4 regions of the Rhizobium sp. N122 genome follow, and region 1 is predicted to be linked to each of the others. Evidence: predicted binding sites of a transcription regulator. Region 1 holds the regulator's gene; each other region holds the start of a gene.
The links. The regulator LexA, encoded in region 1, represses DNA repair genes until DNA is damaged. The targets are predictions, from matches to a motif close to TGTTCNNNNTGTGTTCNG.
Positions count from the first base shown of each region.

Region 2: a site for LexA is predicted at 3,080-3,097, ahead of recA (recombinase RecA). Genes of this name have one in related genera too.
Region 3: a site for LexA is predicted at 2,019-2,036, ahead of dinB (DNA polymerase IV). Genes of this name have one in related genera too.
Region 4: a site for LexA is predicted at 4,526-4,543, ahead of ATY75_RS24400 (ImuA family protein). Genes of this name have one in related genera too.

Region 1 is NZ_LOKU01000027.1:7,243-15,121, forward strand. It holds gene pdhA (pyruvate dehydrogenase (acetyl-transferring) E1 component subunit alpha) at 1-296, opposite strand, end outside; gene ATY75_RS19820 (septum formation initiator family protein) at 442-762, opposite strand; gene eno (phosphopyruvate hydratase) at 899-2,173, opposite strand; gene kdsA (3-deoxy-8-phosphooctulonate synthase) at 2,315-3,160, opposite strand; gene ATY75_RS19835 (VOC family protein) at 3,160-4,053, opposite strand; gene lexA (transcriptional repressor LexA) at 4,250-4,969, shown strand; gene ATY75_RS19845 (ComEC/Rec2 family competence protein) at 4,950-7,367, opposite strand; gene gltA (citrate synthase) at 7,657-7,879, shown strand, end outside.
Region 2 is NZ_LOKU01000023.1:205,293-213,171, reverse strand. It holds gene alaS (alanine--tRNA ligase) at 1-1,722, opposite strand, end outside; gene recA (recombinase RecA) at 1,877-2,965, opposite strand; gene ATY75_RS17795 (carbohydrate kinase family protein) at 3,194-4,138, shown strand; gene ATY75_RS17790 (pseudouridine-5'-phosphate glycosidase) at 4,224-5,150, shown strand; gene ATY75_RS17785 (PAS domain-containing sensor histidine kinase) at 5,406-7,879, opposite strand, start outside.
Region 3 is NZ_LOKU01000028.1:45,967-53,845, forward strand. It holds gene ATY75_RS20285 (UbiA family prenyltransferase) at 1-20, opposite strand, end outside; gene ATY75_RS20290 (NAD(P)/FAD-dependent oxidoreductase) at 257-1,198, opposite strand; gene ATY75_RS35570 (hypothetical protein) at 1,490-1,861, opposite strand; gene dinB (DNA polymerase IV) at 2,092-3,171, shown strand; gene ATY75_RS20305 (SOS response-associated peptidase) at 3,168-3,662, opposite strand; gene ATY75_RS20310 (SOS response-associated peptidase) at 3,966-4,556, shown strand; gene ATY75_RS20315 (EamA family transporter) at 4,644-5,594, opposite strand; gene ATY75_RS20320 (ABATE domain-containing protein) at 5,671-6,282, shown strand; partial or broken gene ATY75_RS20325 (zincin-like metallopeptidase domain-containing protein) at 6,714-7,629, opposite strand.
Region 4 is NZ_LOKU01000042.1:3,437-11,315, forward strand. It holds gene ATY75_RS24390 (error-prone DNA polymerase) at 1-2,287, opposite strand, end outside; gene ATY75_RS24395 (DNA polymerase Y family protein) at 2,287-3,801, opposite strand; gene ATY75_RS24400 (ImuA family protein) at 3,722-4,477, opposite strand; gene ATY75_RS24410 (hypothetical protein) at 4,951-5,286, shown strand; gene ATY75_RS24415 (hypothetical protein) at 5,413-6,492, opposite strand; gene ATY75_RS24420 (hypothetical protein) at 6,544-6,780, opposite strand; gene ATY75_RS24425 (hypothetical protein) at 7,002-7,178, opposite strand; gene ATY75_RS24430 (Ku protein) at 7,377-7,879, shown strand, end outside.

The sequences.
Region 1 (7,879 bases):
ATGTGGCCGTGGTCGCGATAGGCGGTGATGACTTGGTCACCTTCCTTCTGCGCCATCTGCATGCCGACGACGACAGCTTCCTGACCGATGTAGAGGTGGCAAAAGCCGCCGATGAAACCCATGCCGTAAAGCTGGCCGGCCTTCTCCTCGAAGCGGCGGATCAGCAGCATCTCGCGATAGGCCTTGAGCTCCTCGTCGCGATCGAAGTCGGCGACAGGGCCTCCGTTCGATGCTTTCGCTGCAGGTTTTGCTGATGTTTTCCGGCTGGAAACCGTCGCGGTCTTTCGCGGCGCCATTCAACCCTCCCCTATGGTTTGTCGGTTCTCGGTGCCGCGTACCATAGGGAAGAAACACGACCACAGCAATGCCATAATTGCATGGCTCGTATTCGGCACTAAACTATTGGAAATACGCAGAAAATTCAAATTAACCTAATTCCGGTTAATTGGAATAATGGTTGAATATGACGATCTCGTCCGCGCGCGACATATTGAGCTGATAGCGCGCTTTTTCGTCCAGCATATCTTTGTCGAGCGAGCCATCACTCAGCAGCGCGACCTGATTTTCCAGATGTTCGCGCTTCGCCTTCAAGATCGCAAGCTCTTTTTCACGCGCGACGCGCTGGTGCTCGAACGTCTCCGTTGCGCGCAGGCCGTAATCGCCGTGAATGCAATGATAGCCGAAATAGGAGAGGAAGGCGACCGTCATGGCCGGAATGACGAAGCGGCCGAATTTTCTCTTCTTATGATGCTTTGTCCACATACACGCATGCTCTTGAACGCATTACCAATTCGTTCAGCATAACGCCCAGAGATTAACCGTTCGTTGACCGTAAAAACGGCCAACAAAAAACCCGCGCCGGGAGGGGCGCGGGTCAAATTGTCGAAAGCAGATTCGATCAGCCGCGGATGATCGAGCGGCCGGCATACTGGGCCTGGGGGCCGAGGCCTTCCTCGATGCGGATCAGCTGGTTGTACTTGGCGAGCCGGTCGGAACGCGACAGCGAGCCGGTCTTGATCTGGCCGCAGTTGGTGGCGACCGCGAGATCGGCGATGGTCGAATCTTCGGTTTCGCCGGAGCGGTGCGACATGACGGCGGTGTAGGCAGCCTTATGCGCCGTGTTGACGGCGTCGAGCGTTTCCGTCAGCGAACCGATCTGGTTGACCTTGACGAGGATCGAGTTGGCGACGCCCATGCGGATGCCGTCGCGAAGACGGGCGGAGTTGGTGACGAAGAGATCGTCGCCGACGAGCTGGGTCTTCTTGCCGGTGAGGTCGGTCAGCGTCTTCCAGCCGTCCCAGTCGTCTTCGGCCATGCCGTCTTCGATCGAGATGATCGGGTACTTGGCGGCAAGTTCGGCCAGATATTCGGCCATGGCGCCCGATTCGAGCGTGCGGCCTTCACCTTCGAGAACGTATTTGCCGTCCTTGAAGAATTCCGTCGAGGCGCAATCGAGGCCGAGGTAGATGTCCTCGCCCGGCCTGTAGCCGGCTTTCTCGACCGACTTCATGATGAAATCGAGGGCTTCCGAAGCGCTCTTCAGGCCCGGTGCGAAACCGCCTTCGTCGCCGACATTGGTGTTGTGGCCCTGGGCGGCCAGTTCCTTGCGGAGCGTGTGGAAGACTTCCGAGCCCATGCGTACGGCTTCGGCGATCGTATCGGCGCCGACCGGCAGGATCATGAATTCCTGGAAGTCGATCGGATTGTCGGCATGGGCGCCGCCGTTGATGATGTTCATCATCGGCACCGGCAGCAGACTTGCGGAAGCGCCGCCGACGTAACGGTAGAGCGGCAGGCCGGAGGCCTGGGCGGCAGCCTTGGCGACGGCGAGCGAGACGCCGAGGATGGCGTTGGCGCCGAGGCGCGACTTGTTCGGCGTGCCGTCCAGCTCGATCATGATGTTGTCGATCTGGATCTGGTTTTCGGCGTCGATGCCGCCGATCGCGTCGAAGATCTCGGTATTGGCGGCATCGACCGCCTTCTGTACGCCCTTGCCGAGGTAGCGCTTGCCGCCGTCGCGCAGCTCGACCGCCTCATGGGCGCCGGTCGAAGCGCCCGAGGGAACGGCCGCGCGGCCCATGCTGCCGTCTTCGAGATAGACGTCGACTTCGACGGTGGGGTTGCCACGGCTATCGAGAATCTCGCGGGCGATGATATCGGTGATTGCAGTCATCGGTTCTTCCTGCTCGGTGGGTGATCAATCGTTCGAAGCCTGTCATAATCGAAGGCGTGCAAATTACAATGGCGCATTGCTGCACCTTCGACCTGCATGTCCGATCGTCGCTATAACACGAACATGTCAGGCTTTTGACTGTCAGCCCTTGGCGACGGCATCGAAGGCCAGCAGCTTTTCCAGAAGCCGCGGCATGTCCTTGAGGTAGACCATGTTCGGGCCGTCGGACGGTGCGTTGTCGGGGTCCTGGTGGGTCTCGACGAAGACGCCGGCAATGCCGGTCGCCACCGCCGCGCGCGCCAGCGTTTCCACGAATTCCCGCTGACCGCCGGAGGATTCCCCCTGTCCGCCCGGCTGCGCCACCGAATGGGTCGCATCGAAAATGACCGGCGCACCCATCGACGCCATGATCGGCAATGCGCGCATGTCGGAAACCAGCGTGTTGTAGCCGAAGGAGGCGCCGCGTTCGCAGAGCAGCACGTTCGGATTGCCGCTGGCGTTGAGCTTCTTCAGCACGTTCTTCATGTCCCAGGGGGCAAGAAACTGGCCCTTCTTGACATTGACGGCACGGCCGGTCTCGGCGGCGGCGATCAGAAGGTCGGTCTGGCGGCAGAGGAAGGCCGGGATCTGCAGGACATCGACCACCTTTGCCACTTCGGCGCATTGCTCGGCGGTGTGAACGTCGGTCAGGACGGGAAAGCCGAACTCCTTCTTGAGATCGGCGAAGACCTGCATGCCCTTTTCAAGGCCGATGCCGCGCTCTGCCGACAGCGAGGTGCGGTTCGCCTTGTCGAAGGAACTCTTGTAAACGAGACCGATGCCGAGCTTTGCACAGAGCTCCTTCAGCGTGCCGGCAACCATGAAGGCATGGTCGCGGCTCTCCATCTGGCAGGGGCCGGCAATCAGCGACAGGCGGCCGGTATTGGAAAAGGTGACCTGGCCTGCGCCCGCGCCGATCCTGACTTCCGAATTCGTATCAGTGCTCATCATCTTTCCTCGAAGGCGAAAAGCGTGCCCTGCCCGGGCGCCGGCTTCACCAGAATACGATTGTTCTTGCGCGTGTAGGTCACTCCGTTAGCAGCCAAATGCGCTTCTGTCACGGCAAGATCGGCGACGGTGAAGCGGATGGCCCGGCCGCGCAGGCCGCGGTCGGCGGATGAGATGGCAAACTCGAAATAGGCCTCCAGCCCTTCCGGCGTCATCAGGCTGATTTTCGCATTCGGCGCCGCGATATTGACGCCGAAACTGGTTTTCTCGACGGCCGACTGCGCCATGACAAGGCTGACGAAACCGGCGAAGGCGGAGGCATCAGGCGCGCACAGCGCGATCTCGGCGATGCCGGTCACGCCATTGGCATGTGTCTCCAGCGCGCCGCGGTCGGCCGGCAATGGATTGATGCGTTGGCAGGTGAAGAGAAAGAAATCGGGTGCCCGCAGATCCGCGGCAAAGGCCAGTTTGAAGCTGCCGATGCCTTTGGAACCGTCCGGCATTTTCATCAGCCGGCTGAACTCCAGCATCTCGCCGGCGCTCAATCCGCCTGAAATGAAGCTTTGATGATCGAGGCCGGCATCCTCGGTGCCGAAAACCACGGCCGAAAGCCCCTCATCGCCGCAACGGAAGCGGAAGGCCCGGTTGCGGGCGGTGAAGACATTGCCTTGCCGCGCCGAGGACTCGCTCTCCTCGACGCTGGCGATACCGAGCGGCTCCAGATAGGTCTTGTCGGCGAAGAAGACGCAGGCATTTTCCGTTCCGAAGGGATGACGGGCATCGGCCGCAACGGTGAAGCCGAGCTTGCCGAGTCTTTCGCGCGCCAGATCGATATTGACGACCGGCAGCACGACATGATCCAGTGGGTGCGGCTTGGCGGAATTCGTGTTCATGATATCCCCTCCTGCAATTGCGAAGAGATGTGCGACGGCGCCTTCCTCAATGCAAGACATGGCGCCGATCCGGCGAATGAAAATAAAAATCTCAACGAGTTGGCGCCAAGTTTTACGGAAATTTAGCTACTTGCGGAACACATATGGAACATATAGTGTCTGTTCTGGATTTGTTTCAATCAGGGGTCACACGCCGATGCTCACGCGCAAACAACAGGAGCTTCTCCTTTTCATTCATGAGCGCATGAAGGAATCCGGCGTTCCACCGTCCTTCGACGAGATGAAGGACGCCCTGGATCTGGCCTCGAAATCCGGCATTCATCGCCTGATCACGGCGCTTGAGGAACGCGGCTTCATTCGCCGCCTACCGAACCGCGCCCGGGCGCTCGAGGTCATCAAGCTTCCGGAGGCCTATAGCCCCAGCATTCAGCCCCGGCGTGGTTTTTCGCCGAGCGTCATCGAGGGCAGCCTCGGCAAGCCCCAGCCGGTCGCCGCCCCCGCACCCGCAAAACCCGTCGCCGACAACGGCAACTCGGTCTCGGTGCCGGTCATGGGCCGAATCGCCGCCGGCGTTCCGATTTCGGCGATCCAGAACAACACCCACGACATCGTCGTTCCCGCCGACATGCTCGGCTCGGGTGAGCATTATGCGCTGGAGGTCAAAGGCGATTCGATGATCGACGCCGGCATCTTCGACGGCGACACGGTGATCATCCGCAACGGCAGCACGGCAAGTCCCGGCGACATCGTCGTCGCCCTCGTCGATGACGAGGAAGCGACGCTGAAGCGCTTCCGCCGCAAGGGCGCCTCGATCGCGCTTGAAGCCGCCAACCCGGCTTATGAGACCCGGATCTTCGGGCCAGACCGCGTCAAGGTGCAGGGCAAGCTCGTCGGTCTCATTCGCCGCTATCACTGACGCTGGACGGGCCGGTTTCGGCGAAACTATTGCTGCGCCAGTCATAGGCGCGATGGCGTATCCACGGCCGCGACAGGCTCTCGAATGCGGTTGCGACCTCCAGGCCGGCGTCCGCGAAGCGCAGCTCGACGGAACCGGTCCTGCGTAGCGTCTCACCGGTAAAGAGCGTCGCGCCCGAGCGGCAGCTATTGAAACGCAGGCGGACAGACGTGACGACGATATCGGAGGCATCGCAGGCCGGACCGAGATAGGCGGCATTGTCGATGACGGTGACGACGCGCCCATTGCCAAGCCTTGATGTGCACCAGGCCTTTTTGACACAGGAAAAGCGGTTTGTTTCACCGCCCGCCGCCGCCCGCATCGCCGTCCTCGCTTCGATCTGCTGATCGTGGGAAAGCCTGACGCGGCGGTCTTCTCCCTCCGGCGGGATAGCAGGGCCTTCCAACATCTTCGGTGGATGATGTGTCGGCAGGACCAGTGCTCTCTGCCACTGGTCGAAAATGAAATCCGGCGGGTTTTCGCGGTTGGAAGCCATTGCCGCCACTGCAACGAGCGCGACCAGACTGCCATCCTCCGAAATCACCAGATCCGGCGGCCGGGGGACCGGCAGAACCAGCAGGAAGAGCGTCGAGACGGCGAGGGTCGATGTGCCGGCATGGCGCAGCCGGGTGCGCAGCAGTGTCAGCAGCAGGAAGCCGGCCACGGCGACGGCGAAATACCAGGCGGGCAAACGGCCGACGCCGATATCGCCGCCCCAGCCGGACACCGTCTTGGCGACAGCGATCACCAGATCGAGGCCGAAGCCGACCACCTCCCAGAGCGGAGCGTCCAGGCCGAACGGCATGAGCAACATTGCCAGCAGCCCGGCCGGCATGACGATGAACGAGATGATCGGCATCGTCGCGAGGTTTGCCGGCAGGCCGTAGGCCGTCAACCGATGAAAATGCTCGATCGAAAACAGCGCCGTGGAAAAACCGCCGATCAGCGACGTCAGCAGGACGCCACCGAAGAAACCGGCGACCGCAACGACCGGCCGGAAGATCGGCAGCTTGAGCAACGCGTTTTCGCGGACGCGCCGGTCCTTCCACAACTGATAGCCCGATACCAATGCCAATGTCGCGGCAAAGGACATCTGGAAGCTCGGGCCCAGCACTTCGGAGGGTGAAATGGCGATGATGACAAGCGCCGAGAGAACGACATTGCGCAGGCTGATCGACGGCCGATCGAAGAAGACGGCGATCAGCATGATGGCCATCATGATGAAGGCGCGTTCGGCCGAGACCCCGAATCCGGAGATCAGGTAATAGGCGGTGACGGCGATGAGCGCGCCTGCGGCGGCGATCTTCTTTGTCGGATAGGCTTGGGCGACGCCCGGAAAGAGGCTGAGCAGCATCCGGAAGCCGACGAAGAAGATGCCGGCCGACAGCGCCATGTTGAGACCCGAGATCGCGACGATATGGGCGAGGCCCGACTGGCGCAGCGCCTCCGTCGTCGCATTCGAGATCGCGCGCCGCTCGTCGGTCACCAGGGCGGCGGCAAAGGCGCCGGTATCACCGGGCAGGATCGACCTGATGCGGTCGCCGATGCTGCTGCGCAGCCGGTAAAGCCATTCGAGCATAGCTTCCGACGTCGACCTTGCACCCTGCGGGCCCGCCTCCAAATCTTTCGCCGGAGCGCCGTAGAAGAAGCCGTTGGCGCCGATGCCGTCGAAATAGGCGCCGAAGGAGAAGTCATTGAGTTCGGGAAGTGCGGGGCCCGAGGGCGGCGTTAGCCGCGCCCTGCCGGTGATAATGTCGCCGATCTCGAAAGGCGTGTCGGCGCCGCGGACAATCGCGGTTACGCGCCCCGGCGGCCGCTTCAACTCCGGCTCGTCTGTGGCCCTGACGGCGAGAATGTAGCGCCAACGCCCACGGCCGTCGCCTTCGCGCCGTTCGACACGGCCGGTCAGCGTCGTCGTCACGGATGAATCGAGGATCACGGTCGATGCCCGCCAGCTCTCGAACTGTGCGCAGAGCATGCCGCAGACCACAAGTGCAAGCGCCAACAACGTCGCTCGCAACACGGCCCGGCTACGGTCGGTGATGAGAACCGCAATGGTCAGCACCGACAGCGAGAGCAGTAATGTCAAAAGCGGAAAATCGGATTCGGCCAGAAACCAGAAGGATGCGCCGGCGCCGAGGAAGACCGGCGAAAACAGCAGCAGGCGGCCGTGATCCGCCTCCTCGCCCAGCATGGACCTGCAAGCGCGCAAGGATTGGCGGGCTGCGGCCGGCAGCCGGTGGCGCCAGGGCGTCGCCGACTGCGTCCTTGCCGATGGCGTCGCCACCACAGGCAGAGAAACGCCGGAGGATCCGGCGCCAGCTTCCGGCCGCAATTCGACTGTCGTCAATTCCTGCATGCGCCGCCCAAGTCACCCGCGAAGGCGCCCAGAATGCAACCTCCCAACAAATCGGGCAAGGATAATCGATTGAAATATGAGGGAAAATCGCGAGCGCCAAAAGGCCAGTCGAATCATTGGCTTCCGATATGCACGCTGCTCATCGCTGCAGTGCCTAAAAGGTGATACTGCAATGCACAAAATGCCGTCACGGTAACTTGGCATTAGCTTCGCGATCATATAGCTATCGGTGAGGACGCTTAACCCCTATGGCGCTTTTATGGCGCCACCGCCATTTCGGAGGATCAGCATGACGGATCAAAGCGCTACAATAAAAATCGGTGACAAATCTGTCGACCTAGCCGTCAAGAGCGGCACGATCGGCCCGAGCGTCATCGATATCGGTGCTCTCTATAAGAACACCGCTTCCTTCACTTACGATCCGGGTTTTACCTCGACCGCATCCTGTGAATCCAAGATCACCTACATCGACGGCGACGAAGGTGTGCTGCTGCACCGCGGCTATCCGATCG
Region 2 (7,879 bases), on a different contig from region 1:
CTCGCGCAGCGCCTCGTGCAGCAGGTGTGTTGCCGAGTGGTTGGCGCGCAGGCGCGAACGGCGGGCGTGATCGACGGTCAGAACAACCGCATCGCTGATCTTGAATGCGCCTTCGACAACGACGCCGGAGTGCACGAAGAGACCTTCGCCCTTCTTCTGCGTGTCCGAGACCTCTATTCTGCCGTGGTCGGACGAGATGACGCCGGTATCGCCCATCTGACCGCCGGATTCGCCATAGAACGGCGTCTGGTTCACGACGATCTGCACCTTGTCGCCGGCCCTGGCTTCGTCAGCAGCAGCCCCGTCTTTGACGATCGCCTGCACCACGCCTTCGGCGGTTTCGGTGTCGTAACCCAGGAATTCGGTTGCACCGTTCTTTTCCCTAAGCTCGAACCAGATGGTTTCGGTTGCCTTCTCGCCGGAACCGGCCCAATGCGAGCGGGCTTCGGCCTTCTGGCGCTGCATGGCATCGGTGAAGCCGGAGATGTCGACGCCGATCTCGCGGGCACGCAGCGCATCCTGCGTCAGGTCGAGCGGGAAGCCGTAGGTGTCGTAAAGCTTGAAGGCGGTCTCGCCGTCCAGCATGTCGCCCTTGCCGAGATCCGTGGTCGCATCCGACAGCAGCGACAGGCCACGCTCCAGCGTCTTGCGGAAGCGGCCTTCCTCGAGTTTCAGCGTCTCCGAAATCAACGCTTCAGCGCGCACGAGTTCCGGATAGGCGCGGCCCATCTCCTGCACCAGCGTCGGCAGCAGCTTATACATCAGCGGCTCCTTGGCGCCGAGAAGCTGAGCATGCCGCATGGCGCGACGCATGATACGGCGCAGCACATAGCCGCGGCCTTCATTCGACGGCAGCACGCCGTCGGCGATCAGGAAGGCCGAGGAGCGCAGATGGTCAGCGATGACCCGGTGACTGGCGCTACCCTCCGCCTTAACGCCCATCGTCTCCTCGATAGTACCGATCAGCGTGCGGAACAGGTCCGTGTCGAAGACGCTCTGGACGCCCTGCAGGATGCAGGCCATGCGCTCCAGACCCATGCCGGTATCGATCGACGGACGCGGCAGCGGGTTGCGCACGCCGGGTTCGATCTGCTCGAACTGCATGAAGACGAGGTTCCAGAATTCCAGGAACCGGTCGCCATCCTCTTCAGGCGAACCCGGAGGGCCGCCCCAGACGTTCTCGCCCTGGTCGATGAAGATTTCAGAGCATGGGCCGCAGGGGCCAGTATCGCCCATCTGCCAGAAATTGTCGGAGGTCGGGATGCGGATGATCTTGTCGTCGGACAAGCCGGCGATCTTCTTCCACAGCGTCGCGGCTTCTTCGTCTTCGGAATAGACGGTGACCAGCAGGCGATGTTTCGGCAGATCGAAACCTTCGGTGACGAGCTTCCAGGCAAGCTCGATCGCATTCTCCTTGAAATAGTCGCCAAACGAAAAGTTGCCGAGCATTTCGAAGAAAGTCAGGTGGCGGGCGGTATAGCCGACATTGTCGAGGTCGTTGTGCTTGCCGCCGGCGCGCACGCATTTCTGCGAGGTCGTCGCCGTGGAATAAGGGCGTTTCTCCAGACCGGTGAAGACATTCTTGAACTGCACCATGCCGGCATTGGTAAACATCAGCGTCGGGTCGTTGCGCGGCACGAGCGGGCTCGACGAGACGATCTCATGACCGTTCTTCTTGAAATAGTCGAGGAATGTCGACCGGATATCGTTCACACCGCTCATGCTATGCCCTTCAATGCTGCCGGAGGCAGGTAAATCTAAATCCATCGGCTTTTAACGTTCGCCTCCGCCACTGTCCAGCAGGCAAACAAAACCGGCCGCATTCTCATCAGGAATGCGGCCGGTTGGATTTGTCCGATGCGCTCAAGCGCGAAAATCACATTTCCGCGGCAGCGTCACCGTCATCAGGGTCCGGTCCGCCGTTCTGCAGGAAGCGGTCGGCGATCAGGCCGGCATTCTGGCGCAGCGACAGTTCAATCTCGCGGGCAAGATCCGGATTGTCGCGCAGGAAGGTCTTGGCGTTCTCGCGGCCTTGGCCGAGACGCTGGCTGTTATAGGAGAACCAGGCACCGGATTTCTCGACGATTCCGGCCTTGACGCCGAGATCGACCAGTTCGCCGGTCTTCGATACGCCCTCGCCATACATGATGTCGAATTCGACCTGCTTGAAGGGCGGCGCCATCTTGTTCTTGACGACCTTGACGCGGGTCTGGTTGCCGATCACCTCTTCGCGCTCCTTGACCGCGCCGATGCGGCGGATGTCGAGGCGTACGGAGGCGTAGAACTTCAGCGCATTGCCGCCGGTCGTCGTCTCGGGCGAACCGAACATGACGCCGATCTTCATGCGGATCTGGTTGATGAAGATCACCATGGTGTTCGACTTGGAGATCGAAGCCGTGAGCTTGCGCAGCGCCTGGCTCATCAAGCGGGCCTGCAAGCCGGGAAGGCTGTCGCCCATCTCGCCTTCGATTTCGGCGCGCGGCGTCAGTGCGGCGACCGAGTCGACGACGAGAACGTCGACGGCGCCAGAGCGCACCAGCGTATCGGTGATTTCGAGCGCCTGCTCGCCGGTATCGGGCTGCGAGATCAAAAGGTTCTGCAGATCGACGCCAAGCTTGCGGGCATAGACGGGATCGAGCGCATGTTCGGCATCGACGAAGGCGCAAATGCCGCCCTTCTTCTGCGCTTCGGCAATGGTCTGCAGCGCAAGCGTCGTCTTACCCGAGCTTTCCGGCCCGTAAATTTCGATGATACGGCCCCTCGGCAGACCACCGACACCAAGTGCGATATCGAGGCCAAGCGAGCCGGTCGAGATCGTCTCGATCTCGACAACATTCTCGTTGGAGCCGAGTTTCATGATCGAGCCCTTGCCGAACGACCGCTCTATCTGTGAGAGTGCCGCTTCAAGCGCTTTGCTTTTGTCCACCGATTTGTCCTCTACCAGCCGCAATGAATTCTGAGACATCCGATCCACCTTTAGGTTATTGAAGCCGCCCAAGCAATGTCGAGTTTGTACCCCATTTGTTCTATTCCCGCAATAGGCGATCAAACGATTGAAAGAAAAAGGTAAAACAGCCTGTGTTCTATATTTGTTTTATCGATGCAAAGCAACGGCTTAGGCCATATGCACCCGCTTTGCCGCGGCCGCTAGCACCACCTCGATTCGCGCCTCGGGCATCGGAAGGCGGTTGAAATGAAGAAAAAGATTCTTGTTCTCGGCGGCGCCCATATCGACAGGCGCGGCCGGATATCCGGCGAAACGGCGCCGGGCGCCAGCAATCCCGGCACGTGGTTCGAGGAGCCGGGCGGCGGCGGTTTCAATGCGGCGCGCAATCTGGCAAGGCTCGGTTTTCAGGTGACGATGATTTCGCCTCGCGGCGGCGATCCCATCGGCGAGATGGTCGGCGAAGCCGCCGATTTCGCCGGCATCGACGACCGGCCTTTCGTGTTCCTCGACCGCAAGACCCCGAGCTATACGGCGATCATCGAGAAGGACGGCAATCTGGTGGTCGCCCTTGCCGACATGGATCTCTACCGATTCTTCGTGCCGCGGCGTCTCTCCATCCGCTGGGTGCGCGAAGCCTTCGCCGCCCATCATCTCATTCTTTTCGACGCCAACCTGCCGGAGGAGACGATCACGGCGATCGTTGCCAAGGCGCATTCCCTGGCAAAACCGGTCGCGGCGATTGCCATCTCGCCTGCCAAGGTCGTCAGGCTGAAACCCTGCCTTGGGGATATCGACTATCTGTTCCTGAATGAGGCCGAGGCTTCCGCCCTTGCCGGGCAACAGCCGGAAGACGCTGCCGGCTGGCCGCCGCTTCTGTACGGGATCGGCATCCGAAACGCGGTCGTCACCCGCGGCCGCCGCGAGCTCGTCGCACTTTGCGACGGCCGCGCCGTGACGCTGCAGCCGCCGGTCGCCGATACTGTCGCCGATGTCACCGGTGCCGGCGATTCGCTTGCGGCCGGCACGCTCGCCGCCTTGATATCAGGCCTGCCGCTCGAGGAGGCCGTTCGCCACGGCACAGCGGCCGCCACGCTGACCGTACAGTCGCGGCATGCCGTCGACGAAAATCTGACACCGGATCTCTTGAATGCGGCGCTTGCCCTTGTTCCCGAGGTCAGAATTCTGCATTGAAGCCGCTATATTAGATAGTCGAGCATGAGGTGCGAAAACCGCTGACACGTTTCGGCATCATGCTCATCGACGACAGGACCAGATCATGACCAAGCCCATTTCACCCCTTCTGCCGATCGCCTATTCGAAAGAGGTCGCCAGCGCCAAGCAGCGCGGCGCGCCGCTGGTGGCGCTGGAATCGACCATCATCACCCATGGCATGCCCTATCCCGGCAACATCGAGATGGCCCGCAGCGTCGAGACGATCATTCGCGAACAGGGTGCGGTGCCGGCAACGATCGCCGTCATTCACGGCACGCTGCATATCGGTCTTGAAGCCAGCGAGCTGGAGCAGCTCGCCAAGGCGACCGAGGTGATGAAGGTGTCGCGCGCCGATCTCGCCTTCGCGATCGCCGAGCGCCGCACCGGCGCCACCACGGTCGCCGCGACGATGATTGCGGCGGCGCGTGCCGGCATCCGCGTCTTTGCCACCGGCGGCATCGGCGGCGTGCACCGCGGCGCCGAGGAAAGCTTCGATATCTCAGCCGATCTCGAGGAACTGGCGCGCACCGGCGTCATCGTCGTCTGCGCCGGCGCCAAGGCGATCCTCGACATTCCGAAGACGCTCGAAGTGCTGGAAACCCGCGGCGTGCCGGTCGTCACTTACGAGAGCGAAGAATTTCCCGCCTTCTGGTCGCGCTCCTCGGGCATACCAAGCCCGCTGTCGCTGAACAGCCCGGCCGCCATTGCCAATTTCCAGACGGTGCGCGACCAGCTCGGCATCGACGGCGGCATGCTCATCGCCAACCCGGTGCCCGAGGCCGACGAGATCGCCCGCGAAGAGATGGAAATCTATATCGAGCGGGCGCTTGATAGCGCCGCGCGCGACGAGATCACCGGCAAGGCGGTGACGCCCTATCTGCTCTCGACCATCTTCGACCTGACGGATGGCCAGAGCCTGAAGACGAATATTGCGCTGGTCGAGAACAATGCGCGGCTGGCGGCGGAGATTGCGGTGGCATTAGGTGAGTAAGGGATAATGGGAGGGCAAGAATGCCCCGGCAGATAGGGCGTCCCGTGCAAGCCCCCCTCCGCCCTGCCGGGCATCTCCCCCACAGGTGGGGAGATGGGCTGGGCGCACCGGTTTTCCTCAACAATCAGCGTTGCAATCCGGCGAAACGGTAGCGAGGCGGGAGGAGCACGCCTCTTGTCGATCTCCCCACCTGTGGGGGAGATGCCCGGCAGGGCAGAGGGGGTACCACACGGCACAACCTCTCTGACGGCGCCCTCACCCGTCCAACGTCTCCTTCACCACCACAGCCAGTTGCTTCAGCGAAAACGGCTTCGGCAAAAATCCGAATTTGGCTTCCGGCGGCAGGTTGCGGGCGAAGGCATCTTCTGCATAGCCCGAGACGAAGATGAATTTCATGTCGGGATAGGACTTGCGCAGCTCGCGCAGCAGTGTCGGGCCGTCCATTTCGGGCATGACCACGTCGGAAACGACAATGTCGACCTTGCCGTCGAGCTCTTCCATGATGCTGAGCGCCTCGACGCCCGAGCCCGCCTCGTGCACGGTGTAGCCGCGCGTTTCCAGCATGCGCTTGCCGCCACGGCGTACCGCCTCTTCGTCTTCGACGAGAAGAATGACCGCCGATCCCGTCAGGTCCTCCGGCTGCTGCGCCGCTGGCGCCTCCGGCTGCATGCCGATTTCAGCGACGGCGGCGTCGATCGCGCCGGCTTCGGCGGCAACCGCCGGTTCCGGGATGTGGCGCGGCAGGAAGACCCGGAATGTGGTGCCCTTGCCGACTTCGGATTCCGGCTGGATGTAGCCGCCCGATTGCTTGACGATGCCGTAGACCATGGCGAGGCCGAGCCCGGTGCCCTTGCCGACATCCTTGGTGGTGAAGAACGGCTCGAAGATCTTGTCCATGATTTCGGGCGCGATGCCGGTGCCGTTATCGGCAACCTCGATCAGCACCATGTCCTCGGCCGGCATGTAGGAATAGTTGAAGGCGGAGACCTCTGAAGCTGTCAGGTTTCGGGTGCGCAGCGTCAGCGTGCCGCCCTCGGGCATGGCATCGCGCGCATTGACGCAGAGATTGATCAGCACCTGTTCGAATTGCGAAAGATCGGTTTTGACGGGCCAGAGGTCGCGGCCATATTGCACGTCGAGCTTGACGTTGGTGCCGGAAAGCAGCCGGTCGACCAGCATGCGCAGGTCGCCGACGACATCCGTCAGGTTCAGCACCGAGGGCCGCATCGTCTGCTTGCGCGAGAAGGCGAGCAGCTGGCGCACCAGCACCGCGGCGCGGTTGGCATTGCGCTTGATTTCCATCAGGTCGGCAAAGCTCGCATCGGCCGGCCGCGCCTGCAGCAGCAGATGGTCCGAGGAAAGCAGGATCGCCGTCAGCACATTGTTGAAATCATGCGCGATGCCGCCGGCAAGCGTGCCGACAGCATTCATCTTCTGCGTCTGCGCCATCTGCGCTTCCAGTGCCTTCTGCTCGGTCACTTCGACGGCGTAAACAATTGCCGCCTCCTCGGGCGCCTCGTCGCTCTGATCGATGACGGCGTTGACATAGAAACGGAAATAGCGCGCCTCGTCGGTCGGCGTGCGGGTATCGAGCGGCGCGATGTCGCCTTGCCGGTCCTTGGCCGCCGCCAGCGCCTCGGCGAGCTGCGGCCGGTCGCTTTCCTGCACGATGGTTTCGAGATGCGGCGCCTTTTCGAGATCGTCGCGCGAGACGACGCCGGAGAACAGCTTGAGGAACGGCGCGTTCGTCCGCAGGATGCGCCCATCGCCGTCCACCGAGGCGATCGCCATCGGGGTGTTGTTAAAGAAGCGGGTGAAGCGCATGGCGGCGGCAGAAGCGGACTGACCGCCGGCATCGCTCTTTTCACGCCCCAGCACGATCGTCCGGCTTTCGCCGGGTGCGCCGTCGCGCATCGACGTGACGCTGTGGATGATCTGCACCGGCAGGCTCTGGCCGTTGGTCTTGCGCAGGTCGAGATCGAGCGTCACGGTCTTTTTCAGGCCGGGTTCTGCCTGCACCGACTGGATCAGCGCTAGCCCCTCGCCCGCCACCACGTCGCCGATCGTCATCGAGCCCGGCACGAATTTGGTGAGGTCGAGCCCCAGCCACTCGGCGAGCGTCGCATTGAGATAGAAGATCTCGCCCTTCCTGCCGGCGGAAAAGAATCCGGCCGGCGCATGGTCGAGATAGTCGATCGCGTTCTGCAACTCCTTGAAGAAGCGCTCCTGATCGTCGCGCTCGGTGGTGATATCGGTGATCTGCCAGATCTGCAGCGGCTTGCCGCCGTTCTCTTCCTGAGGCAGTAGCCGCGCTTTCAGCCGGTACCAATGGGCGCCGGAGCTGTTGCTGCCGGGGCCGACAGCGCGCAGCAGGCGGAATTCCTCCCGGCCTTCCTTGCCCTCACGCAGTCCGTTGACCAGCCTGTAGAGCGCCTCGTTCGATTCGCGGTGGCGCGACAGCAGGCTTTCCAGCGTCTGCACCTCCGTCGCCTTGCGCGCGCCGGTCAGCGCGCCATAAGCGGCATTGGCATAGATGATCCGGCCCTTTTCGTCGGTGATCAGCGTGCCGTCCGGGTGACTGTTGAGGAAGGCGCGCGCCAGGCTGTCGGACTGGCGCTGCGGCATCACCTCGATGAAGCCAATGACCGAGGATACCAGGAAGAAGATGCCGACCATGGCGAGCACGCCGAGACCGCCGAGCACGACCTCGTTATCAAGCGACCGTTTGA
Region 3 (7,879 bases), on a different contig from region 1:
TCACGATGCAGCTCGCTCAAAGGAATCCCCTCTGCTTGAACCTCAGGAACCCCTCGAACCACGGCCAAGACGGTTAGTTCCATTATCAAGACGCGGGGCTTTCCGGCGTTCGCGAGAGATGCCCCGCAGGGGCTCCTCCGCACGGACATGCTGAGACTTTCCGGGAAACCGGTGTCTCGCAAAAAGGCGGCATTTCGGTCTGGTGCCGCCGAGCATGGTCGTCAGCGTCGGGGACAAGCCCTGGCCGAACTCCTGCTCACCCGACAAGCGGGTTATGGTCTTCTTGCAGTTGCCGTAGGCGGTTATGCACTGCGACCGCTGCTATCTCCCCTTGCGCCATGGCCACACCCAGTTGATTAAGGCCGGTCACGACATCGCCAACTGCATAGAGGCCCGGGACCTGGGTCGTCTGATGTGGGTCAACCTTTATGCGCCTGTCCTGCTCCAACTCTGCCCCCAGCTGTTCGGCGAGCTGTGAACGCGGGGCTATCCCTAACGCCGAATATAGGACCACCCCTTGCAACGCGGCCGAGGCCTTCATGATGAGATCAACGGTTCCGTTCACCGAACGAAAGCAGTGCACCAGCTTCTCGCCACGGATGGTGACACCGTGCTCGATCAACCGAGCCAACGTAGCGTCTTTCACATCCAGTCTTTCACCGAGTGTCGCGATGGTGATCTTTTTCGTGAACGATTTAAGGAAAAGGGCTTCTGACGCCGCTCGCTGTGTCGCGCCAATCACCACCGTGGATCTTCCAGCAATCTCATAGCCGTCGCAAATCGGGCAGAGGCGAATATGTCCTGACCGAACGAAATCAGTCGCTTCGCTGATAGGCGGCAATCGATCTTCGACACCCGTCGCCAGGATGATGTTTTTGGCGCGCATGTGCCGGTCTTCTTCAAGTCCCGCGATGAAGCCGAAGTTACCTTCCCGCTCGACCAGAGATACGGCTGCCCGCACGATCTCGACACCCAGGTTCTGCAGCTGCGTTTTCATGCGTCTCGATAGCTCGCGCCCTTCGATGCCTTCGGGAAAGGCCGGATGATTTCGCGAGAGCGGGATAAGCAGTGCACGGCTGTGGCCTGAATCAATGACGACAACGCTGCGGTTTAGCCGTGCCAGGTAAATGGCGGCCGCCATGCCTGCCGGCCCGGCACCTATCACCATCGCGTCCAGTCTTGCCGGCGTAGCTGTCATCGCTTGAACTCCTTTGCAGCCCTCCAACCTCGACGAGACGTCACGGTTCCGGCGCCGGTGGTCGCAATCGAACGCTGCGCATCCAGGCGAATGCATGCCTCGCCCATCGAAGGTTCGGATGCTTCACGCTTGATCAACATGGACGGACTGGAAGTCGATTTATCGATAAAAAAAAGCTCCGCAAGTTTTGCGGGGCAATGATATCCAGTGGAAAGGCGGATGGGGGAAGAAGGGACCCGCATCCGCCCGTCGAACTCACCGCTTGTAAATAAGTTCCCACTCTTGCGAGCTTTACATCAGCAACCGCACCAGAGCGTCCTCATCTTTCACCCCATGTCGAAACGACTGAAGAATTCGATTGGCCAGTTCCTCGCGCTCCGCTTCCGATTTGATCCGTCTAGCGGCAACGAGGTGGTAGAACACCCTCTGACACAAAGCGAGATCGGCGTTTTCGAGGGTGTTTGCACCTTGTGCAGTTTGCCACGGGAACATGATAACCTCAGAATCCCTGTATTGAGGGTAGGTTTGGGAGGCGCCAGTTTCAGCCCGCGCATCCGCTCCAGAAGATTTCAGGTCGCTATATTCAGGTCGGGGAGCGACTATTATCGTCTGCTCAATTAGCGCCGATGTCAGCGGCCGAGTGAGGCTACCGTGCTGAACCATCACGTCTCGAACGTGGCTCTGATCGTCGCGGTGCTGCCGTCCGCTTAGTGTCTCTGATAGAAGATTTCCACAGAATGAGAACGCCTTGGGCGGCTGGAAGTTCGGCGCAGAACCGAGGCATCCGCGGGGATAGTTGATATAGCGCCGAAGCCTGCTATGTTCTCTCTTTGTTTCGGCTTTGATTGATTGCCGATCCCATAGACTAGCGCTGAAGCCGCCATGAACGAACGATGAGCTCGACCCCCTTCCGAAAAATCGTCCACGTCGACATGGACGCCTTCTACGCGTCGGTCGAGCAACGCGATAATCCCGAGCTGCGCGGCAAACCGATAGCCGTCGGCGGATCGGCCGCCCGCGGCGTGGTGGCGGCAGCGAGTTACGAGGCCCGCGCCTATGGTGTCCATTCGGCGATGCCGTCGGTGACCGCTAGGAGAAAATGCCCGGACCTCATCTTCGTGCCGCCGCGCTTCGACGTTTATAAGGCGGTGTCGCAGCAGATCCGCGAGATCTTCGCCGAATACACGCCTGACATCGAGCCCCTCTCGCTCGATGAGGCCTATCTCGATGTCACCGAAAATCTCAGGGGCATGCAGATCGCCACCGACATCGCCCGGGAGATCCGAACCAAGATCAAGCAGATCACCGGCCTCAATGCGTCGGCTGGAATTTCCTACAACAAATTCCTCGCCAAGATGGCGAGTGACCTCAACAAGCCCAATGGTCAGGCCGTCATCACGCCGAAGAACGGCCCAGCTTTCGTGGAGGCCCTCCCGGTCAAGAAATTCCATGGCGTCGGTCCCGCGACGACTGAGAAGATGCACCGGCTTGGGATCGAAACCGGCGCGGACCTCAAGCAGCAAACCCTTGAGTTCCTGGTGGAGCATTTCGGGAAGTCGGGACCCTATTTTTACGGCATTGCGCGCGGGGTCGACGAGCGCCAGGTCAGGCCGAACCGAGTGCGCAAATCCGTCGGCGCCGAAGATACCTTCTCCAAAGACCTCCATGCCTACGAGGCGGCGCGCGAAGGTCTTCAGCCGCTGATCGAAAAGGTGTGGGGCTATTGCGAGGCCAATGGGATCGGCGCCAAAACGGTGACGCTTAAGGTCAAATATGCCGACTTCAACCAGATCACCCGCAGCAAGACGATTCCGGCTCCTCTCGCGGCGATCACCGATCTGGAGGACATCGTCAGCCTGTTGCTGGCGCCGGTCTTTCCGCCTCGAAAGGGCGTTCGGCTGCTCGGCGTCTCGCTGTCATCGCTGGAGCGGCAGAGCTTCGGGGGGGAACCGCAGCTGAGACTGGCGCTTTAGACCGCCAGCATCGGCTGGGCAGGCGCGCCAGCGTGGCGTTTGACCCGGAAGGTGCCCGCCGGCAGCGGCCGTAGGATTTCCTCTTCGGGGACAAGTCCGTCCAGCCAAGCCATGCGCTGGTCGCGTGTCAGCGCCGCCATCTGCCGGTCGTGGAACGGCGCGATATCGGCATTTGCCTCGATCGTCAGGACGGCATAGGCCTCCGCCCAATCCGCAGCTGTCGGCCGCCAGATTCCCGCGAAATAGAACCAGTCGCCATTGGCGAGCGAGAATCTGAAGCTCTTGTGGCGAAACTCCGAGACTGGCACCAGGCAGCGGTGTGTCGGAAATCTCCGTCCTTCCGAACGGATGACGTTCACCGCGCGCGGACCGCCGTCGCGTGGGCGCAGGCCCCACGGCAGTTCCACCATCTCCACATCGCCGTCATGGCGCCGGATGATGACGCGGCGCTCATTGAGCGGAGCATCGGACCGAAAAACGATCGCGTTCATAACTTCTGGAACATACCAAGAACACGCATATTAGACAAGACCGATGGATAAAACTGTGCTGATAATCGAAGACTGGTAGTCCAATGGATGCGTGCAAATGAGACTGTACTTCAGATGGTCATGCGGCACGTTCGCGATCGCCCACCCATCGTCGGGCGGCAAACTTTACTGATCAAAGACTGGTCGCGCTCCGCCTGCCGACAAAGAAGGCGGGCGAACGCCTCACCCCGGGGCGCATACAATTCGAGCATATTTTGCACCTGTAGCGCCTCAATGACTGGACCACACGTGAAGGGAAGAGCGATGTGCAATGATTATCGGCTGATGGTGGATGTCGCCTCGGTTGTCGAGGATTTCGCCGATCTCAAGATCAAGATCCGTTTCGGTGAAGGCGCGCCCAATCTCGAAGCGCGCGAAGACATCAAGATCACCGATATAGGCCCGATCGTCAGGACGATCGATGGTGACCGCGAGGAAGCCGAGCTCGTGCAGCGGCGTTGGAGCTGGCCCGGACCGAACAAACGGCCGGTTTATAACTTTCGGTCGGAGGGTCGCGAGTTCACTTCCAATCGCTGCCTGATCGTTGCCGACGGCTTTTACGAGTTCACCGATCCAACAGACCCGAAAAAGAAGCGCAAGGACAAGTGGCTGTTCACGAAGAAGAACGAACCGATCTTCTGCATTGCCGGCATCTGGCGCGAAACACCGGAGTTGGGCCAAGCCTTCACCATGCTGACGATGGAGCCAGGGCCGGACATCGCGCCGTACCACGATCGGCAGATTGTCATCCTGGAACGCGGCTCCTGGGCAGATTGGCTTGACCCGACCGTTTCCGCGAAGTCGTTGATCAAGCCGCTCCCAGGGGGCACCCTTTCTGTCGAGCATGTCGGCTGAGCCCCCCGGCCCTGCTACATAGAGCTGCCCATGAGCCGCGGCCTGGTGTGGCGGCGATAGCAGGCGGCCCTGATCGTCTCCTGTCCGCTAACGGTGGCAATCATCTGTGACGCCCAAGGTCGGTCGCCTGTTTGAAAAGCGCGGCAGGCGGTCAGCGGATAAGCAGATCGCCGCGGCAAGGACCATCAGTCCCATGCCGATAAATCTCTGGGGTTCAGCGGGTTCGTCGGCGGAGATCACGCCGACTGAGACCGCAATGGCAGGAGACACGAAAGCAAAGCTGCCCGCTCTTGCCGGACCGATGTCCCGCAAAAGCTGCATATAGACGCTGTAGCCGAGCAGCGAACCGAAGATGACGAGGAATAGCCAGCCGGCCACCGCTTGCCATTCCCAGGGCGTAACCAGGCTTTCGGCCGAGCGAGGCTCTATCGCTAGAGAGGCAATCAGCAACACGGTACCGCCGATCAGCGTCGTCAAGCCGGAAAGGCGCGCGCTGCCATAATTTGATATCAGAGGTTTTGCCAGCACGGACCCCCAGGCCGAGGAAATGGCTGCCCAGGCGATCGCCATGAGTCCGATCATCGGCAAGCCCTTCTGAAGCCCAGTTAGATCAACGGAGGGCGCGAAAAGGAGGACAAGGCCGAAAGCGCCAAGCAGCATCGCGAAGGCGCGAAGGCCATTCCAATGTTCCTCCCCCAGGACAACACCGAACGCGAGCAGCGCAAGCGGTGTCAGCGACATCTCCAGAACCGCCGCGGTCCCTGATGGCACGAACTGCATGCCCCAGAACAACGGCCCGTAGCAAAGCGTAATCATCAGCAGACTGACAAGGACCAGTCGCTTCTTATCCGCCTTAGCGAAGCCGCTTCTTTGTCCTCTCGCCCAAGCCAACACGATGAAGACGGCACCGGCCACCATGAATCGCGTTGCGGCAAATATCATCGGGGGCACCGTTTCCACACCGAGCTTGACGGCGATCCAGGTCAGCCCCCATACGCAGCATAAAACAGCAAATTTCAGAAAATTGCGCCTAGACATGTTCCGGCCTTGCGATTGTAACGGTTAAAGACCATTTATACCGTTACAACTTTATTCTCCGGGAGTTGTTCCAGGCATGGCCAATTCGACAGCTGACATGCGCCTGAGCGGCGGTCATCCGGCCCTCGACCTCGCCAATACCGTGGACAGCCGGCGCGGCCGCTGGGGGCCGGACTTTCTGCGGTCATTCGAGGATTTGCTTGTCCTGGCGGAACGGCTCGACCTTGTCGATCAGCAAGCAGTGGCGCGTCTTCGCGGGCAGGCGAAAATTGATCCGCCGAAGGCGGACGCAGTGCTGGCAGACGCTTTGGCACTGCGTGAGGCGATCTACCGGCTCTTTCTTTCCGAGGATGCCGGAGAGTCCTACCCGATCGCAGATCTTCGCCTTGTGGAAGATCGTGCACGACGCGGCCGGGCCCATCAGGTCCTCGCGGCAAATGAAGCTGGTTATGCGTGGACTTCACCCTTTGACGATCTTCCCCAACTGGTTCAGCTCTTTGCGACTAAGGCGGTCGATCTGTTGATGGAGCGCAATCGGCGGCGAGCAGTGCGGGAGTGCAAGGGCAGCAATTGTGGATGGCTGTTTATTGATCATTCCAAGAGCGGGCGACGAATGTGGTGCTCTGACGCGAGCTGCGGCAGCCGCGCTCGTATCAGACGCTTCCGATCCCGAGTGAAAGGCACATAAGGGCCTGACCTCACCGCGCGACGACGGTTGCGGCCGCGCCGACCAAATACTTTCCATTGGCATCGTCGGCGACATGGAACTTCTCACGCTCCGCTTCATAGTCTTGCCCTTGTAGCTTTTCGCGAGCTTGGGTGCGGTTTGCCTGTTCGAGTGGGCTGGGGAGTCGTTACCAAATCTATTGCGCCGTGACGCGCTGCGATCGCAAGGTGATGGGAACCGCCGTCAGATAGCGTGACATCTTTCTGAGATAGGCTTCGCGTTTTTTGAACGAGGATGAAGCTCCTCATCCCCACTCAGAGAGTCGTCCGGGCACGACGAACCCGGAGCATAGAGTTCACTGCGTGCAAATTCGCAATAGCAGGACTTGTTTTCCGATGAGCATCCGATGGCAAGCCTTGGCGGCTCATGATGTGGGCCAATAAGGAGGCGGCTCAAGCCGCCTCCTCCTTGTTGAGATCCGGCTGCAGGTCATGCAGGTAGTCGACGGCCCGTTGCGCATGAGCTGCCGCTGAAAAGATGGCGCGCTTGTCGTTGCCGAGAACCTTGAGCCAGCTGTCGAGATAGCTCGCGTGGTCGGGGCGCGGTTCGAGCTCTGGAACGACACCCGGCGCAGAGAAAGCAGCTGCCAAGTTCGGCAATGAGCTCTTCGCGGGCGCGTTCGCTCCTGTCTTTCGCGTAGCGGCTCAGATCCCGATCGAGCCTTCGCGGTGCAGCGGTCCAGTGCGTCATCTCGTGACTGAGGACGGCGACGTAGGAGGCATCGTGCCGGAAGGCGTCGACGCATGGCATCTGGATGTAGTCCCGAGCAGGAGCATAATAGGCCGCCGATCCACCGTGGCGGATCAGGGCGCCGGTATTGGCAAAGAAGCGGCCGGCAACACCGATGCGGCTCATCCAATCCTGGTCAGGCGCGATGGAATGGGCAAGGCCATTGAGCCCGGTGATTTGATCGGTGTTGAACACGGTGTAGGTTTTGAGAAAGGGGATATCCCGTTCGATTTCGGCGCCTGTCTCCGTCCTCTCGGCGCGAATGAAAGAGCTGGCAAAGACGACGGTCGTGCCGGTTTCGCCCCTGCGAACGGCGCCGCCAAGCTCGATTGCCTGACGAAACGTCATCCACCTTGGTGATGCGAAGCCGCGGGCGATGGCTTCAGACCAGAGGAGCAGAACATTGATGCCGGTGTATGGTTGGCCATTGTGGCGCAGTGGCCGGCTGACCTCGGCCGTCCCGCCTCCCGCCGTCCACGGCTTGGTCCATGGACGGACGCCCTGTTCGAGATCGGCGATGATCTTGGTGGTGATGCGGCTGTAGATATCGGATCGTTGATTGGATTGCTGCCTGTTCATGTCTGAACCTCCGTTCGAGGTCGCGGCCATCGCGACCTGCTACGGCGGTCCAAAAGCCGGGCTGCAAGCGCGGCCCGCACCCGCAGGGCCGCAACGAAGTGGAGGACGGCAAAGCCGTTGGGGGCGGCGCGAGCCTGGCAGGACCAGAGCCGGGGCAGGACGCGATGGCTGCAAGACGACGGCCAGGTTTTGACGCAGGGAGAAATGGCAAATCCAATCCCCTATCTCGCCGCGCACCGCGCACATGAAG
Region 4 (7,879 bases), on a different contig from region 1:
CATCGATGACGATTTGAGCGGGCGCATAAAAGCCCATCGGCTGAGAATTCAACAGAGCCGCACAAAACACATCCGGGAAATGACATTTGATGTAGCTGCTGGCATAGGCGATCAGCGCGAAACTGGCAGCATGGCTTTCAGGGAAACCATAGGATCCGAAGCCTTCCAATTGGCCGAAGGTGCGCTTTGCAAACTCTGGCGAATAGCCGTTGCGGATCATGCCGGAAACGAGCTTGTCCTCAAACCTGCTGACGCCGCCGGTGAACTTGAACGTCGCCATCGATTTGCGGAGCTGGTCGGCTTCGCCGCCCGTGAAACCAGCACAGACCATCGCGATCTTCATCGCCGACTCCTGGAACAACGGCACGCCCAGCGTCCTGTGCAAGACCGCCTCCAGTTCGGGGGTCGGATATTCGACCTTCTCCTTGCCCTCGCGGCGTCGAAGGTATGGATGGACCATGTCGCCCTGGATAGGCCCGGGGCGGACAATCGCCACCTGGATGACGAGGTCATAAAAGGTTTCCGGTTTCATCCGCGGGAGCATCGACATCTGCGCCCGGCTCTCGATCTGGAAGGTGCCAAGCGTGTCGGCCTTGCAGATCATCGCATAGGTCGCCGCGTCTTCCTGCGGGATGGTGGCGAGGTCGATATCCTGATGCTTGTGCGCGCCGATCAGCGCGAAGGCCTTGGCCATGCAGGTCAGCATCCCGAGCGCCAGCACATCGACCTTCATCATTTTGAGCGCCTCGACGTCGTCCTTGTCCCATTCGATCACCTGGCGGTCGGCCATCGCCGCCGGCTCGATCGGCACGAGATGATCGAGCCTGTCGTGGGTCAGGACAAATCCACCCGGGTGCTGACCGAGATGGCGCGGTGCTCCCATCAGCTGCTGGGCAAGCCGCAGCGTCAAGGCGAGACGTCGATCCTCCGGATTGAGGCCAAGGGCCCGCACTTGGCTCTCGCCGACGGTTTCCGACCAGGACCAGATGCCGGAGGAAAGCGCCTTAATCAGGTCCTCGGGCAGGCCGAGCGCCTTGCCGACATCACGAATGGCGCCCTTGGCGCGGTAGCGGGTCACGGTGGAGCAGAGCGCCGCCTTGTCATGGCCGTAGGTCTTGTAGATCCATTGGATCACCTCCTCCCGCCTCTCATGCTCGAAATCGACGTCGATATCGGGCGGCTCGTCGCGCTCCTGGCTGACGAAGCGCTCGAAGAGGAGATCATTGGTATCAGGGTCGATGGAGGTGATGCCGAGCACGTAGCAGACTGCGGAATTCGCCGCCGATCCCCTGCCCTGGCAGAGAATTCCCTGGGATCGGGCATAGCGGACGATCGAGAACACCGTCAGGAAATAGGGGGCGTATTTCATCGTCTCGATCAGAGCGAGTTCATGCCGGATCGTTTTTTCGACATGCGCCGGCAGCCCTTCCGGATAGCGCGTCTCCACGCCTTCCGAGGTGTAGTGCTCCAGCGACTGTTGCGCCGTCATGCCCGGGATCAACGCCTCCTCGGGATATTGATAAACGAGCTCCTCCAGACTGAACCTGCAGCGCGCGACGATTTCCATCGTGCGTGCCAGCGCTTCCGGATAGCGGGGAAACAGACGCGCCATTTCTTCCGGCGGTTTGATGAAGCGGTCGGCGTGGCGCTCGCGCTCGAAGCCGACGTCATCGATGGTCGTGCCGGTGCGAATGCAGGTGACGACATCCTGAAGCTGTCGCCGGCCCGGCTCATGAAACAGGACATCGTTGGTGACGACCGTCTTCACCCGGTACTGCGCCGCCAGGTTCGACAGCTCGTGCAGCCGCAACTGATCGTTCGGCCGCCGGCGCAGACAGAGCGAGACGTAGGCGCGGTCCCCGAAAATTTCCGCCATCTTCCTCAGTTGCACGGCGCAGGCATCGTCCGGCATATCCGGAACCAGGATGCCGATCAGGCCTTCGGAATAGAGCCTGACATCCTCAAGATGCAGGATGCAGTGGGCTTTGCCACCGCGGCCCTTGCCCAATGTCAAAAGCCGCGTCAGCCGCGAATAGGCGGCGCGATCGGTGGGATAGACGAGGATCGACATGCCGTCGGCGAGATCGAGCCGGCAACCGACGACGAGCCGCAGGCCGGTGGCGCGCGAGGCTTCGAGCGCCCGAACGATGCCGGCCAGGCTGTTGCGGTCGACGACGCCGAGCGCCTCGATGCCCATGAGCTTGGCGGCCGCAAAAAGCTCTTCCGCCGAGCTTGCGCCGCGAAGGAACGAGAAATGCGTGGTGACCTGCAGTTCGGCGTAGCGCATCAGGCAAACACCCCATGCAGGAACCATTTGAGCGATCCGGTGTCAGCATCGACGCCGTCGCCCGACCGGAAAATCCAAAAACGCTCGCCGGCTTCATCCTCGACGACAAAATAGTCGCGAACGGCAACCCATTCGGAGCTGCGTTGCCACCATTCCCCGAATATGCGCTCCGGACCGTCGGCGCGCTTCACCCGGCGCCGTTTGCCGCGCCAGGTAAAGGAGACCGGCGGATGATCGGGCAGAAGCGCAATCACCTCGATCTGTTCCGGACGGGCCAGAAGTCGGGATGGCCGCGGCCAATGCAGCGGCCAGGTCGCGCCGATCTCGTCAGCCGTCGGTGCGATCCGCCGGACACTGCGCTCGGGCACGTCGCTTGCCACCGGCGCGACGCGGAAAATCCGCTGGCCGCCGCGGTTTCCCAGCACGTCGATCAGCGGTGTGACATCGGTCACCTGTTCTCCGATCAGCGAAGACGTTGACTGCGTCTCGACGAGCGGCTCGGCGATGATGGCGGCGAGGCTCAGCTTCTCGATGCCGAAGCCAGGCTCGATCTTCTCGATCCGATCGCGGAAGAGTTTTGTCAGCCAGGCGATATCTCGGACGGGCTTGGCCGTGCCCGCCCGGAGCGACTGAATTGTGTTGTCGACGCGGTGGACGATCAGGTCGGCGCGCCGCACGCCAAGTCCTCGTTTCTCAAGCTCAAGGCAGAGCTGCCGCACCAGGCGGCTCACATATTTCTCGATCGTCTCCGGGGCGCCGATCGGTTCGGCAAAAGATTTTTGGACCTCGACGAGATCAGCCGGCCGGATCGGGTCGATGGGCTCGGCGAGCCGGCCGAACATCTGGTCGAGGCGGCGCCCGACCTCGGGCCCGAAACGCAACGTCAGCGGCGCCCGCGGCGTCACTGCCAAATCGCCGACAGTGGCGAAGCCGAGGGTACGGAGGCTTCCGACGATCTCGGCAGGCAGCCGCAGCGACGATAGCGGCAGACGATTGACCGCTTTGGCGGTCTCGCCACCCGGGATGATGATGGTCTCGCGATCCGTGGACCGGACGAGCGCATGCGCCGCACCCCGAGTGTCGGCGATTGCCGCGCGCGCGGCGAGACCCCGGGCGCGGAAGCGGTTGACGAGACCGGAGAGCATCAGGTCCTCGCCACCCTGCAGATGGTCGGCGCCCTCGGTATCCATGACGATACCATCAGGGGGATCCATGGCAACGACGGGAGAATATTGCGACAAGGCCCAAAGCGTCAGCCGTTCGAGTGTCGCGAGGTCGGCCACTGGGTCGGCATCCACCATCGTCAACCCCTGGACCAGCGCCTGCGCCTTGGCGGCCGGCATGCCGACGCGCAAGCCCAGCTTGGCAGCCGCTTGATCGGCCGCCGCCACCCATCGCTTCGAACCGCTCCTGGCGATCACAACCAGCGGCGTGTCAGGATTGAGCGAAGGATCGGCGCGCCTGATCCTGTCGGTTGGCAGCATCGGAAGAAAGACAGATACGACCCTTGCCATCACATGCTCCGATAATGAATTCTCCTCCCTCGCCTGCCCTGACCCGCATGAGTTCTGCCAGCCACCGCGCGCGGCCGACGCCCGGCACGGGGAGCGGCTCGGACGGCAGCACCGAGATCCGCCAGCGGGTCGCAGCGGCCGTCGGTATGCCGAAATCGGAGGCTTCCGTCTGGCGCCGCCATCGGCGGATCACCAGGCCCAATGTGCCGGACTTTTCCGCCGCGAGCTGCAGCCGGCGCGATGCCGTCATCGGCAGGCGCACCAGTTCGGCGACGACGGCGCCGAGGCCGCCATAGCGCAAAGCTTCTTCGAAGCTCGCCAGCACCGTCTCTTCCTTGTCGCATTCGACGAAGATGACGCGATCGGGGTGAAGGCCGACCGAGGCGAGCGCGGGAAAGAACAGATCGAAACGGGTGAGGCACCAGACCACCTTGCCGGTGGTGCGAGCCGCGATGCCGCCGATGAAGAGCGCCGCGGCCGCGCCATCGATCGCGCCGTTTCCGCCGCCGGCGACTTCGTGCAGCGCACCAAAGGCCAGGCCGCCACCCGGCAGCTGCGCGTCAAGCTCGGCCAGCCCGAACGGAAGGACGGATGTTCGTCGCGCTGCAGTCCCTTCGAGATGCTGGATGCGGTCTCGAAGATCGGAGATGATCGGGTTTGCGCTGGTCTGCGCCATTCGGAAGCCTTCGTCAGTATGGGTTTTCATCTCGCTCGAAAGCGAGTATGTTCCCTATTTGTTCCGACACGGCATGTGAGTCAATGTGCATATACAGGCGAGTGATCGACGGGCTGCAACCTGCCCATTTGCTGCACTACCGGAAGAACCAGTGAATTCAATTGGCTAACAATGGTCGGCTGACAGGCTCTAAAAATGTCATCGATAAGAAAAAATACCTATGACGGTCCAACGCTCCGCGACTTCCGGGGATCGGTCGTCACTGTCGAGTGCACTGCATGTGATCGGAATACGGAGTTCGATCGAAAGATCCTGGTCAAGCAGTACGGCGCGAGTTTCACATTCCACCAGCTTCGCCGGCGGCTGAGCCTCGGCTGCCCTCGTCTGATTTCGGAAGATGGCGTCGACCGCTGCCAGACCCGTTTCCCTTGTCTAACTGCCAATGGCCTTTCATTTAGCAAGGAGGATACCCCATGACGGAAAACGTCGTATCGTTCGAGGAAAAGCGCCTCGAGGCGTTGTCTGGGACGATCTTCGGAACGACGGCCGAAGAACGGAACCTGGCCGCAATCCGCTCGAACATCGAATTTGCCAGAAATGAGCTGGCGCTTGTTCAAAGCTATATCGATCTCGCCTATGGCGGAGAAATCGTCTACACGCCGAATGACGGCACGAGACCACAGGCGGAGGCCCTTGCGCATCTTGGCAGCGTTCTTTCCAACTACGAACAGGCGCTGTTCGATAAGATCGGCAGCCTGGAATACGAGCTGGAAATGCTGGAATTTCCGCCCGATCACGATGAGGAATGAAATGAACGATCCAGCGCGGGAATATAACGAGGGCTGTATTAGAAGGATTGATGAAGGAATTTGCGCGCGGCACGTCTGAGCTGATGAATGCCTGGTCAGAACATTCTAACCTCTTGGCAACTGCGATCAGTACACTTGCACGCCGCGCCGCTCCAACTCCTCGAAGATCTCCCGAGGAGCCGGCTTCTTGCGAAACCGCCCCGCTTCTTTAAGCGCCGGCAGATCGAGCAATGCATCGACATTTTCGGACGGGACGTTGATCTCGACCCGCTCGAGCTTCTTGAGCGGCACGAGAGCGTGGATATCGACCTTGTCGATCATGGCGTTGACCGAAAAGCTTTTCAGGTTGGGGCAGAACCGAATGCCGGAGAGATCCTTCACATCGAAGGCGTTTTCTTCGCCGCCCCAGAAATACCAGGCGAACGGATAGATCGCCGCGCCGCCATCGAGCTCGATATCCTCGACGGAGGCCAGCAGTTCCTCGGTGAGCGGATAGCGGACCAGATAATCCAGCGCTTCCGGGATAAGTTCGTAACCGTCCTTCTCCAGATCGACCTCACGCCCGAGCACATGGGTCGCAAGCTGTTCAGGTGTGCCGAGATCAAGCAGTTTCGCATAGAGAAGCGAGGACAGCACCGCCAGCTTCAGGTTCGAATCCGAGAAAGGAGCGCCGGGAGCGCCGGCCACAGCAGGGTAAGGCGGAGCACTCGGCTCCGCATATTCAGCTTTTGGATTGAAGATGGCGATGCCGGAAACTGCATCGAACGTAATGCGGACGGACAAGATGCCTTCCGGCAGGTGCTTCGTTCCGAAACGCGCACCGCCACTCGTCGCACTTTCTTTGCCGATCTCCATATCCGGCACTGTGGCGCGAAGATCGGCGAGCGATATCCCCATGGGAATGCCCGCGATGGTATGCATGAAGCGGGAATTGAAATCGATCCTGCCGATCAGCCCTTTTCGATCGATCCGCACGATAACGCCATGTGTGTTTTCGAGAATGTCGATCACGCCGCCCTTGTGCGGCGCCGGCGTCCGCCAGACAGACCCCATCGCCTTTTCGACCGCCGAGATTGGCATGCCGGGCCGCAGCGTTGCAAGGGCTGAAGGATCAACCGGCTCGTTCGACGCCGCCATGCCTTCGCCTCCCGCTGCAAGGGACAGCGCCAGAATAGCCGTGCCGATCAGAAATTCCCGTTTTCGCATGGACCCGCCTCTAGCCGAACAGGCGTAAAAACTGTTCTGACCGCATGGTGATCAGCGCTGCACCTGGTGCGTGTCCAATGCAGCGAGGCGCTCGGCTTCCGCCATCGCCGCGGCTTTTGTTTTGAAAGGACCCATGTCGTGCTCCTCAGTGTCAGGCAGCCACTTTGCGAGGAACCACCATCCGCCCGGGCGGTAGCTGGAACTGCTTCGAATCGAACCGACGCCGTTGGCGAAGAACCAGCCGGAATCCATCCCGTCCTGCTGCCATTCGATGCTCGTATCCGTCATGACATACCCAATGGCTGACGATTTATGCTGTCATTTAATCCATCCGGTGTGGCCACGGCAACACCTCGTCGATGTCGCCGGTAGGAAGGTCATTCGATATCGGCATCGGCGACCAGACGCGGAAGGGTCCACCCGGGTTAAAGCTACGTTTGGAAAGTAAGCGATCGAAAAATTCAGTCGCCCAATTCATTCGCGCATCTGAAATCAGGTTTCAACAGGTCTCAGTGCTTGCGGTCACCCTTGTCGCCCTGCCCTGGCTTGGCCACGTGTTTCGCGTCGCGGCGTGCGTCAGCTGAGAGCGACCGCGATACGTCATCGCTTTCCTTGAACCTGCCCTTCTTGTCGCGGCGGACGTAGCGTTTATCGGTGCCGGTATCGATCAGTTCACGCTTGCTCATAGCAGGACTCCTTTGGGGTTGTTCCACCCAGAAAACGCGCGCCAACCCTAAAAGACGCATGGAATCATTGACCTAGGCAGGACTCGCAAAACGCGCAGCCGAATAGAGCTAAGTCATTGAAAAATGATTCGTTTCGAGTCGGAACGATTCGCCACCGAATCACTTGAATCGCCTGAGTTGCGTCGGGAGTACCAGGTCATGGCGGGTCCAAGAGCGAATTGGAAAGGCTACATCAAGTTCGGGGAAGTCTCCTGCCCTGTGGCCCTCTATACGGCCGCCTCCTCATCGGAACGCATCGCCTTCAACACCCTCAATCGAAAAACCGGCAACCGGGTCAAGCGCGAGTTCATCGACAGTGAAACCGGCGATCCTGTCGAGCGCGACGACCAGGTCAAGGGCTACGAGATCGAGAACGGCCAATACGTCGTGCTCGAGCCCGAGGAAGTTGCCGCGGCCGTGCCCGAAAGCAACAAGACCCTTGTCATCGAGGCCTTCATTCCCTGTTCGCAGATCGACACCACCTATTTCGACAAGCCTTATTACCTCGCGCCCGACAAGATGGGCACGGATGCCTTCCTGCTGCTGCGCGACGGCATGAAAAAGCAGAGCGTTGCCGCTATTGCCCGAACCGTGCTCTTTCGCCGGCTGCGCACCGTTCTCATCCGGGCGCACGGCAAGGGCCTGATCGCCTCGACGATGAA